2 regions of the Acetobacter sp. DmW_043 genome follow, and region 1 is predicted to be linked to the other one. Evidence: predicted binding sites of a transcription regulator. Region 1 holds the regulator's gene; the other holds the start of a gene.
What was found. The regulator LexA, encoded in region 1, represses DNA repair genes until DNA is damaged. The targets are predictions, from matches to a motif close to TGTTCTANNTANGTTC.
Positions count from the first base shown of each region.

Region 1 (5,522 bases):
CTTGAAATTCGCGGCGACCCAAATACCAGCCGCCCCCAGTCTCGCGGGTTTGAAGCTGATGTTGTTTCAAACACCCGCATGGACGGACTAAACATTGTATCGACCACCCCCTATGCGGCTGAGCAGTTTGATAACCTTCAGGTGCTTAACGGCCTGGCCGGTGCATTATATGGCACACAAAACCCCGCAGGTACCTTTGAATACAGTCTGAAACGCCCCACTGATAACCGCTTTAACCGCCTGACTGTCGGTGTAGATTCGATCGGCACTGTTATGGAGCATGCAGACCTGTCAGGCCGGCTTGGCCGCAATAAATGGTTTGGCTACCGTATCAACCTGCTGCACGGCAATGGCACAAGCTATGTTCAGGACAGCTGGGTACGCCGTAACCTTGTCAGTGCTGACTTTGACTTTCGCCTGGATAGTAAAACAACGATTGAAGTTGATGCCAGCCACTATACATATGATGAGCGCGGCACACCAGGCGGCTTTGCTTTTGGTGACACAATTGATCTGCCCAAAGCCCCTGATATGGGAAAAGCCGGCCTGGGTCAGAAATATGCCGGCTTCAACATGGAAACCAATACATTTCTGGCCAAAATCAAACATCGCTTTAACGACAACTGGAGCATGACACTGGGCGGCCTGTATCAGGATGCTATCCGCCAGGTTTTTGCTACGGCCAACACGCTGACCGATAACAGTGGCGATTATACACAAAGTATCGCAGCAGCGACCACGGCTAATGACTTCAGAGTAGGCAGTAACCTGGCTTATATTAACGGGCGGGTTTTTACCGGCCCGGTCAGACATGATCTGGTGATTGGTACCAACGGTTATATGATGGGTAACTATAACCCCACAACAGGTGAAAAATTTACGCTTGGGAGCTCAAACCTCTATAATCCGCAAAAACTGCCTGGCCAGCAGCCCTACTATCACGGTCGCTACCGCTCGGCTTACGTTATGAACCAGTCGTTTATTGTGGGAGATACAATACGTCTGGACAGACACTGGTCAATTATGGGCACATTATCATGGAGCTGGATACGCACTGACAGCTGGAGCAACCCGCTGGCAGCTTCTTACAAACACTCTATTTACAAACGCTCTGCTGCATTCAGTCCTATGACCAGTCTGATTTACAAACTGACCGATAATCAGACAGCCTACTTTACCTATGGCCGTTCGGTGCAGCCTGGCACAGTCGCCCCCGCGGGTGCAGCCAATGTGAACGAATATACCAGCCCGCTGCGTAGTGAAGAATATGAAGTGGGCTACAAAATCATGTTCAGAAAACTCCAGATCAACGTCGCCGGCTTTCGTATGACCCGCCCGTTTGGCTATACTGATCCCACAACGCACATCTTTAACACCTATGGCAACCAGCGTAATTATGGTGTTGAAGCACAAATTGCCGGTTATATTCTGCCCAACCTCTCTGTTCTGGCCGGCATGACCTGGCTTGATGCTCAGATGGGTAACACTGGCAACGTCGCCACCAGCCATAAAGAAGTTGTTGGTGCTCCTCCTGTACAGGCTAACGTTTTACTGGATTATCGCCTGCCTGCTTCAACGGGTGATATTGCTTCACGCCTGGCTTTCAATGCCTCGGTGCATTACACCGGCCGCCGCGCGGCAAACCTGACCAACTCCACCTATGCAGCCTCATACGTTACACTTGACCTTGGCACCCGCTTTGCCTTCAGAGCCGCACGACACCCGTGGATGGCCCGCTTTGGTGTCTCAAACGTGGCAAATGAACGCTACTGGGCATCTGTTTACCCGACCTCAATCAACGGAGCGAGTGCTACAGCCAATAACAGTGCCTATGCCGGCCTGCCGCGTACGTTTCATTTCACTCTTGAGGCTGACTTCTGAACCTTATGCAACCACGATCAAATCTTGACCTGAAAAAAGAACCTATATAGAACAAAAAACATTATCCCTCTGAGATTCTGCCGAAAAGGTGCCTGAGTTATGCTAACACGCAAACAATATGCCCTTTTGCAGTTTATTGACTCATACCTCAAAAAAACCGGCTTTTCACCCTCGTTCGATGAGATGAAAACCGCCATGGGGTTACGTTCTAAATCAGGGATACATCGCCTTATTTCAGGTCTGGAAGAACGCGGTTTTCTGAAGCGACACCACCACCGTGCCCGTGCACTGGAAGTGCTGCAACGACCTGAGATGCTGGCTAACGAAGCCGAAGAGCCATTACCGCACAACGTTGTCAGAGGGAAATTTTCATCCCCTCAGGCGCCTTCCTGCAAAGTTCCCCTCTACGGGCGGATTGCCGCCGGCCTGCCTATTATGGCCATGCCCGAAACACTTTCTTACATCGACATCCCTTCTGACCTGACAGGTTCAGGTGAGTATTATGCGCTGGAAGTTGCCGGGGATTCCATGATTAATGACGGGATACTGGACGGCGATACCGTTGTGATAAGACGCACTGAACACGCAGAAAGTGGTCAGATTATCGTTGCTCTGATTGACGAGAATGAGGTCACACTCAAACGTCTGCGTCGTAAAGGCAAAACGATTGCACTTGAAGCGGCTAACCCCAGCTATGAAACGCGTATTATACCAGCGGAAAGACTGAGAATTCAGGGAACGCTGGCTGGTCTGATACGCCGGTACTGATACGGGTTACTGTACCGAAAACAGGCTCTGCTGCCGGCCTTTAATCAGGCCGAACACGTGAAAACGCAAATGTTGCAGCAAAAGCCGCGACAATATTGACTACAATTAAAATAAACACCGACATAAGCGGATCATAATAATACTGACCGCCCAGTGCACCCCGCATCCCATCAATACCATAGGATAACGGGTTAAGAGAGGTCAGTGTTACCACCAGCAGCTTTTGCCCCTCCAGAGGGAACACCGCCCCGGACAAATAAAATAAGGGGGTTGCAACAAAATTTACAATCTGCCCAAAACTCTGTGTGTCTTTAAGAACAGAACCCAGAATACTGCCAATAAACGAAAAGAAAATCGCAATCAGCACCGCAAAGCCAAAGGCTATCAAAACACCTCCGGCAGGCACTTTATGTAAGCCGGCAACAGAGCAAACCACCCCAACCAGAACTGCCTGAATCAGCGCAACAGTTGTCACGCCCAGCGCACGCCCGAACAAAATACATGTGCGCGAAGCCGGAGCAACCATCGTCTCTTTAATAAAACCAAACTGCCGGTCCCATAGCAGATCATTGCCAGCAAATACTGTATTAAACAAAATGCACGAACCCAGCACACCCGGTACCAGAAAGGCAAAATAATCCCCCCGGCCGGCCTGCTGGTAAATAGGAGAAAAACCAAGCCCCAGCGCTACCAGGAACAGGAATGGCTGAGCAAGAGCTGAAAAAACACGTCCAGGTGCGCGCAAATACGCCATTACCTGACGTCTCCACAGACAATAAATCAGATCCATGGCTGTTCTCCACCACTGCATTGCAGTGCCGTAAATATATCCTGTAAAACTATACTGTTCATTTAATTATCCGCTTCAGGCAAAGCATCTTCTATTTCTGTTTTGCCTGCAAAAAATACAGATTCGCGCTCTGATAACTGACCGGTCAGAGATAAAAATGCATCTTCAAGCGTCTGACCTTTTGCGTGACTGATCACATCAGAGACAGAACCGGCTGCTATAATTTTACCCTGATTAATCACAGCCACTGTATCTGCAAAACGCTCTACCTCATCGAGGTAATGTGTTGTCAGAAAAACTGTCAGATTTTGTGTTTTTTTAAGAAAATGAAGATGGTCCCACAATAATCTCCGACTTTGCGGATCAAGCCCCAGTGTTGGCTCATCAAGAAAAATAAGCACCGGCTGATGCAGCAAAGCACGAGCCAGTTCAACCCGTCGTTTAAGCCCGCCTGAAAGTTTTTCGACAATAACACGCTGATGGGACGTAATGTTAAACAGCTCAAGAACTTCAGCTATTCTTCTTTTACGCTCACTGCGCGGTATTTGATAAAAAGAGCAGTGCATCCATAAATTTTCATACACTGTGGCAGTCTGATCAAGCGTACAATCCTGAAACACAACACCGAAGCGCCGTCTGACTTCATAAGCCTGACGTGCAACATCCATCCCGTCTATTTTAATCACCCCTTTATCAGGCGGCAATAATGTTGTGAGCATTTTAATAGTCGTGGTTTTGCCTGCGCCATTTGGCCCAAGGAAAGCAAAAACCTCCCCAGCTTTCACACTAAAACTGATATCGTTAACAGCACGCTTCTTGCCGTATTCTTTAACGACATTCTGCACACTGATCATGTCTGATGCCTGAAATGCCGCAGTCTCTTTCATAAGCCGGCGGGCTCCGCCTGTTTTTTTTCTTTTGTCTTAACCGGGGGTTCCCTGAACATACCCCATTTATCCAGCGTATCAATTGCTGCCTGAATACCATCCTCTGAGCAAATTTCTTCCCCCAGAATTTTAGCAGCTTTAAGGAAACGTGGCCCCTGCGCCATATGAATAGCATCGGCAAGCTGCTCAGATGTCAGAGTTTTCCGGTCAAGCATAACAGGATTAATCCCTATTTCGTGCATACGCCACCTCCAGAAAAACTGATCTGCTACGAATGGCAACAAAATTTGTGGAATACCGGCACGAGCCGCTGCCGCCACAGTGCCTGCACCACCGTGATGCACGGCGAGTGAAACCCGAGGGAAAAGCCAGTCATGCGGCACACTGTCTACGAAAAAGATCCTCTCATCAGCAGAGACTAACTGGTTTTTAGCTAAAGCTCCCCAGCCTGTAGCCACAACGGCTCTGCGCCCGGATTTACGTATTGCGTCAAGTATTTTACGTGTAAATTCTTCAGGACGGCCGGTTCTCATACTGCCAAAACCAACATAAATTGGCTTATCGTTGCCGCTCTCAAGAAAAGCAACGAGATCTGCAGGCGCTATCCATGCATCTGCCTGGTCGTAAAACCAGTTACCAGTCACTGCTATTCGGTCAGAACGCCAGTCAGAAGGCTGAGGCAGCAGATACCTGCTGTAGGCATACAAAATATATCTGTTGCCTGAATCCCCATATTCTGAAGACCATGGCCCCATCCATGAAAACTGCTCCAGCCCCAGCTCCTTACGAATGATAGAAGCCGGGTTAGCCAGAACACGCCACACGATCAGCCTTACAAGATGCCCCAGCAAAAAATTAACAATTCCGGGCATACGTTTTTTCGGTGAAGGCCACAGGGGGGGAATCTCTTTGCTCGGCGTCAGTGGCATAAACTGCGTCTGAACAAAAGGGATACCACGTTTCTCTGACAAAGAGGCACCAAGCACAGTGCCAGAGCCAGAGCCAATAATCAGATCTGCACCTTCTGTCGCTTCCCAGCCCTGCTGTGCCCACAAAGGCATCCAGGTTGTCATAACCTGAGATACCTTTTTACCAATCGTGAAGGGATGCCCTTCATCAAGTGCAGCATGCTCTTTAGCCATCAGCTCAGCAAAGTCAGACCGCAGGGGGGCATGCGTAAGGCCTGAAGTTTCAAT
Region 1 covers NZ_JOMN01000032.1:4,890-10,411, reverse strand. The annotation lists gene HK11_RS09380 (TonB-dependent siderophore receptor) at 1-1,881, shown strand, start outside; gene lexA (transcriptional repressor LexA) at 1,981-2,649, shown strand; gene HK11_RS09370 (ABC transporter permease) at 2,690-3,439, opposite strand; gene HK11_RS09365 (ABC transporter ATP-binding protein) at 3,502-4,326, opposite strand; gene HK11_RS09360 (glycosyltransferase) at 4,323-5,522, opposite strand, start outside.

Region 2 (5,522 bases), on a different contig from region 1:
AGTCCATTTATAAAGCCATTTTTCTGAAATAGGCCCGTCATCTGTTGCCAGTACAGCCTGCAATTCAGCCACTTTTTCATTGCCAGGAACAAACTCAAATGTTGTACGCCAGCCTTTAATATTAGGGTTAGGCTCAACCACAACATTACGGATCGTGCCTGATGTTGTCTGTGGAATAAGGTGAAAATGTGTGTCTGCCGGTAAATGCTTAAACGGCTCACCCGTAAAATCAATTGCAAAGAAACGGGCCGTTTTATCATCCGTCACGGCACCAACACGTGTTGCACCAACGCGCGCCTGTGATGTGGGGAATGGGTTATCAGCCCCCCAGTACATGCGATACGTGAAATTATATTCCTTACCCGCAACCAGCGGTGCTTTAGGCCGCCAGAAAGAGACAATATTATCATTCACCTCATTCGGTGTGGGGATTTCAACCAGGTCAACCCAGCCCTCACCCCAGTCTCCTATAGGTTCAACCCACAAAGAAGGACGTTTTTCGTAATTGAGCGCGAGATCTTCAAAATCATGAAAATTACGACGCCGCTGCATCAGCCCAAAACCATGGGGCGAAACATCAGCAAATGCTGAAAACTGGAGGTCAAGCGGGTTACGCAGAGGGCGGAACAGCTGCTGACCTGCCCCTGTCCAGATTTGCAGAGCCTCGCTGTCATGTGCGGCAGGGCGCCAGTCATCAACATGATTACGATCGTTTGAATCAAAATAGAACATACCCGTCAGGGGTGCGATGCCAGACTGCTTCATCTCTACCCGTGGGAACAAAGACGACTTCACATCGAAAATTGTTGTATCACCTGGGCGGATAGAGAAGCTGAATGCCCCGGTAACTGACGGACTGTCGAGCAGACCATGCACGACGATCGTATCAACATTAAGAGCGGGTTTCTCAAGCCAGAAAGCGCGGAACAGAGCAAATTCCTCACCCTTGGCATCGCCGGTACCGTTCGCAAAGCCACGCGCTGACAAACCGTAATTTTGCCCTTTGGCAACAGCACGGAAGTACGATGCCCCCAGAAAGACGCAGAACTCTTCCATCACACCAGGGGTATTAATCGCTGTGCGCAAACGTAGCCCGGCAAAACCAAGGTTATCCTGCACTTTTAAGGCCGGATCAGCATAACTGAACAAATCAGGGCTGTAAGGAACCGGCGCTGACTGGCCGTCTTTTACTTCATAAATATCGATACGCGGCCGATAGAGAAAACCACGTGGGAAAAACTCAACATCAAAATCGAGATGCTCGCCGTACCACAGCGCTTTGTCCTCGCGGTATTCAATACCCCGGAACTGATCAAAATTCAGGTTATCAATCGCTGCGGGCAAAGTCTGATCAGGCCCGGCATAAGGAGCCGCAGCAAGACGCTTTGCTATCTGCCGCACAGTATCCTGAGTAAAAGCCCCTGTCGCACCGGCCATCTGAGCAACATGGGATGCTTCAGCTGCACTGGCCTTACGTGCAGAAAACCCCTGCGCCAGCGTAGCGAGAGTAGCTCCGGCTCCACCCTTTATAATGTCTCGTCGCTGTATAGATGACGACACGCCTGATCTCCTGTTATACACCGCTTTATTCTGCGATATTATTTTTCACCCGGACTATGCTGACCATACTTATATGAATTTAGATTTTTTTTTAAGTCTTTGTCTTCTGACCTGCCAGCAAACGGCGTAAACGGGCCATATCCTCAGCACAGGCAACTGCTGCCTCTGCTTCCATTTTGCGATAAAGGGCGAGTACTGCAAGCCCCAGTTGCGTAACCGTAGCGCCGCCGCCGCCGCCCGTGCGTGTTGTCACTACAGGAGAGGAAAAAAGCTGATTGAGGCTGTCAACCAGAAGCCATGTCCGCCTGTAAGACATGCCCATGGCCCGCCCGGCTGCAGAAATAGAACCCGTTTCGGCAAGTTTTTCAAGTAAACGTATTTTCCCGTGACCCAGCACAGGCGTATCATCTGCATCAAGGCGCAGCGTGAGTCTTACTTCCGGCATGATCTGACAGCTTCAGTTCACAGCAGAGAATATTTGCATGAGACGCTAAACCTCTGAATAGCTATTTTTTTCAACTAAATAAGTCGGGACATTTTAAAATAATGCCTGTTATATGCCCCTCTAGCATCTGGCGCCTCATGACACCAGACGATCTTATCAGTGTCACCAGCCTGGCCACACAGATACACACTGACTACCCCGAAGATGCGGCAGTTTTTACCAACCGCCTGAAACTGGCACCTGATGGCTGTTTTGTGCTGAGCAAAGGAGCATTGATTGAAGGGTATATTCTCAGTCACCCCTGGTTTGGGTGCATAACACCGAAACTAAATGCCATACTCACAGCCCTGCCTCAGGCCCCTGACCGCTGGTATCTCCACGATATTGTATTAAGTCCTGCAACAAGAGGGCTGGGACTTGCCGGCACCGGTATTGCTCTGATGGAAACCATAGCCCGAAGCTATGGTCTGCCCTGCATCAGTCTGGTTTCAACACGGCTTGCCCTGAAATTCTGGGAGAAACAGGGATTCACACCAGAAAACATTTCTAAGGAAGAAGAAAAAGTGCTGGCTTCTTATGACCCCGAAGCCAGACTTTTATCACGCATAATAGCGGACTAACTCTACTCGTCTGCGTCTGCGCTTTCATCAGGCTCAGGTGACGCCATCATGGAATCTGCCACTACACCGGCATGAACACGTACTTTTTGTTCAATATCTGCCGCCATTTCAGGGTGATCACGCAGAAACTGCTTGGCGTTTTCACGGCCCTGGCCAATGCGCTGGCTATCGTAGGAGAACCAGGCGCCTGACTTTTCAACCACGCCAGCTTTCACACCAAGGTCAAGCAACTCGCCGACCTTACTCACCCCTTCGCCATACATAATGTCAAATTCAACCTGGCGAAAAGGAGGGGCCATTTTATTTTTAACGACCTTAACCCGGGTCTGATTACCCACGACTTCATCTTTATCTTTAATAGAGCCGATACGACGAATATCGAGACGCACTGAGGCATAAAATTTCAGTGCGTTACCCCCCGTTGTTGTCTCGGGGCTGCCGAACATTACACCGATTTTCAGACGAATCTGGTTAAGGAAAATCATCATGGTGTTAGAGCGTGCGACCGAACCTGTCAGCTTACGCAATGCCTGGCTCATCAGCCGGGCATGCAGGCCAACATGGCTGTCGCCCATATCACCCTCAAGCTCTGCACGCGGCACAAGAGCTGCCACACTGTCGACAACCAGCACATCAATTGCACCCGAACGCACGAGCGTATCGGCAATTTCAAGTGCCTGCTCACCCGCATCCGGCTGGCTGATCAGCAGGTTATCAACATCAACGCCAAGCTTTTTGGCATATCCGGGGTCCAGAGCATGCTCAGCATCAATAAAAGCGCAGGTGCCGCCTTTTTTCTGTGCTTCAGCAATAGCATGCAAAGCAAGGGTGGTTTTACCAGAACTCTCCGGGCCGTAAATCTCGATTACGCGGCCACGTGGCAAACCACCAATGCCGAGCGCAATATCAAGCCCCAGAGAGCCGGTAGGAATGACGTCAGCCTGTTCACGCGGGCGCTGGCCCAGCCGCATAACAGACCCTTTACCAAAAGCACGCTCGATCTGCCCGAGTGCACCTTCAAGAGCTTTTGCCTTATCCATACCCTACCCTTCCTGCTGTCTGTCAGACATTATACTGCACAGGCTGCACGGTGCGCCTGTATTTTGATTCTACGGGCGCTTCCTGCTTAAGCGCATGCCTGACAACACCCGTTTCAGCCCGTCATACTGCCTGTTCTGCACACTCAGCACAACGCATTAAGAAACCGTTCTTCTTTTGTTTTATTTAGGAACAAAAGAAGAACATGTGTAGTGAAATTATTGAAAAAATGCAAGCTGTGTATCCGACAGAGCCGTGTCTTATTTTTTCTGGTTATCCTGGTTACCGGAAACCGCCAGACCGCTGCCACGAGGGTCTGTCCAGCCGAAGCATTTTTTTTCATCTCCCGGCAAACCGTCGCGACATGACACAAAATTTGCACGTCCATTGCCATTACCCACTTTAGGTTTCACCCCTAAAATAGCGGCCCTGAGCGCAATTGCTGCTGTATCAGCTGCGACATTTTGCCCTGAAGCTGTTGCGGCAGCATGGAAATAATCTTTGTTTTTATGTGCTATCGCCGCCGCCAGCATAGGCAGAGGTAATCTGGCAGGAGAGGCTGCAAGAACGATACCTGTAGAACCTGCGACACGGCCTGTACCAAACAGATTATTCATTGTCAGAGCACAACCAACAGTCTCTCCCTGGCGGTCAGTCACAATGAAGGAGGTAGATGCCGGCAGAGCACTCAGGTTACCCCCCTGAGGGAAACGCTGCGAATCCACCATAGACTGCGCCATATTTACATTTATCGGCTTACCATTCGTCTGATTACGCCAGCCTGACACGACGGATTCACCAATCAGCACACCCTGATTCTGATGATGTGTCAGAGCCGCCGCCATACCCAGACCACCATCAGCCGGAGGAGGCAGTAAATTCACCCTCAACCCGTTAATATCCAGAGATAAAGGAGCCGAAACCGTTGCAAGGTTGCGCCTCATATCAGCCATAGACACTCCCCCACCGGCATCGTGAGCAGCCTGAGAGAACACCTGACCAAGAGAGCCTGTATATAAATCACCTGTCCCGGCTGTGCGAATGCGCTCAAGAGATCCTGCAAGACGTGACTGCACCATCAGGTCATTCGTCTTCAGAATTTCTCCTTTGCCATTGCTAAAAATCGCCTGTGCTTTTTCATCTGCCAGCAAGGCAGCGTCAACTGTGCTCAGATCTGAAGCCAGTAATGTGCCAACAGGCACACCGTCACGGGCCATATTACGAGCCGGCATCAGCGTTTCGGAGAAATCGACACTGCCATAATGCAACTGCATCAGATAAAGGCCACGCACCAGCATAGGGACCGCAGCAGGACGCTCAGCTCCTGCCTCCGTTCCCGCCGGGGGCAGAAACAGAAAAGCTTCACCATTCTTCTGCCCGGGTTTCCAGGCAAGACAGGCACCACCGGCTCCCAGTGAAGCACGTGAAGGTAATGTTACAGATAAAGCCAGCCCCAGTGTTGCCGCAGCATCTGCCGCATTACCGCCCCGGGCCAGTACATCACGCGCAGCAAGCGCTGCCAGAGGTTCATCAGCGACAACTTCTCCGACAAAACCAGAAACAGCCGTGAGCTGAGGTGCTGAAGACCCTCCACAACCCGCCAGTAACGCTGCCATAAACAAACTGGCAGCCACACGTGTGGGAGCGGAAAAGATCGATGTACGTCGGGCAGAACCGGGGCTTAAATAACGCTCGGACACGTCAGGATCTCTCCATTTATTCTCAGATACGCTCACAGACAGATTTTAGCTGCCTTCTTTTCGATAGCCATCTTCGGCACACTCAGCAACACATACTCTGCGTTTGTGGTAAAGCTTTCTGTCTGCAATTCCCATTCTAACGCTTCTGCATTAGGGTAA
Region 2 covers NZ_JOMN01000004.1:74,049-79,570, forward strand. The annotation lists gene HK11_RS01350 (glucan biosynthesis protein) at 1-1,560, opposite strand, end outside; gene mdoH (glucans biosynthesis glucosyltransferase MdoH) at 1-7, opposite strand, end outside; gene HK11_RS01355 (winged helix-turn-helix domain-containing protein) at 1,652-2,005, opposite strand; gene HK11_RS01360 (GNAT family N-acetyltransferase) at 2,143-2,625, shown strand; gene recA (recombinase RecA) at 2,628-3,665, opposite strand; gene HK11_RS01370 (gamma-glutamyltransferase) at 3,924-5,279, opposite strand.
Region 2: recA (recombinase RecA) is a predicted target of LexA. The motif match lies at 3,854-3,869, and genes of this name have one in related genera.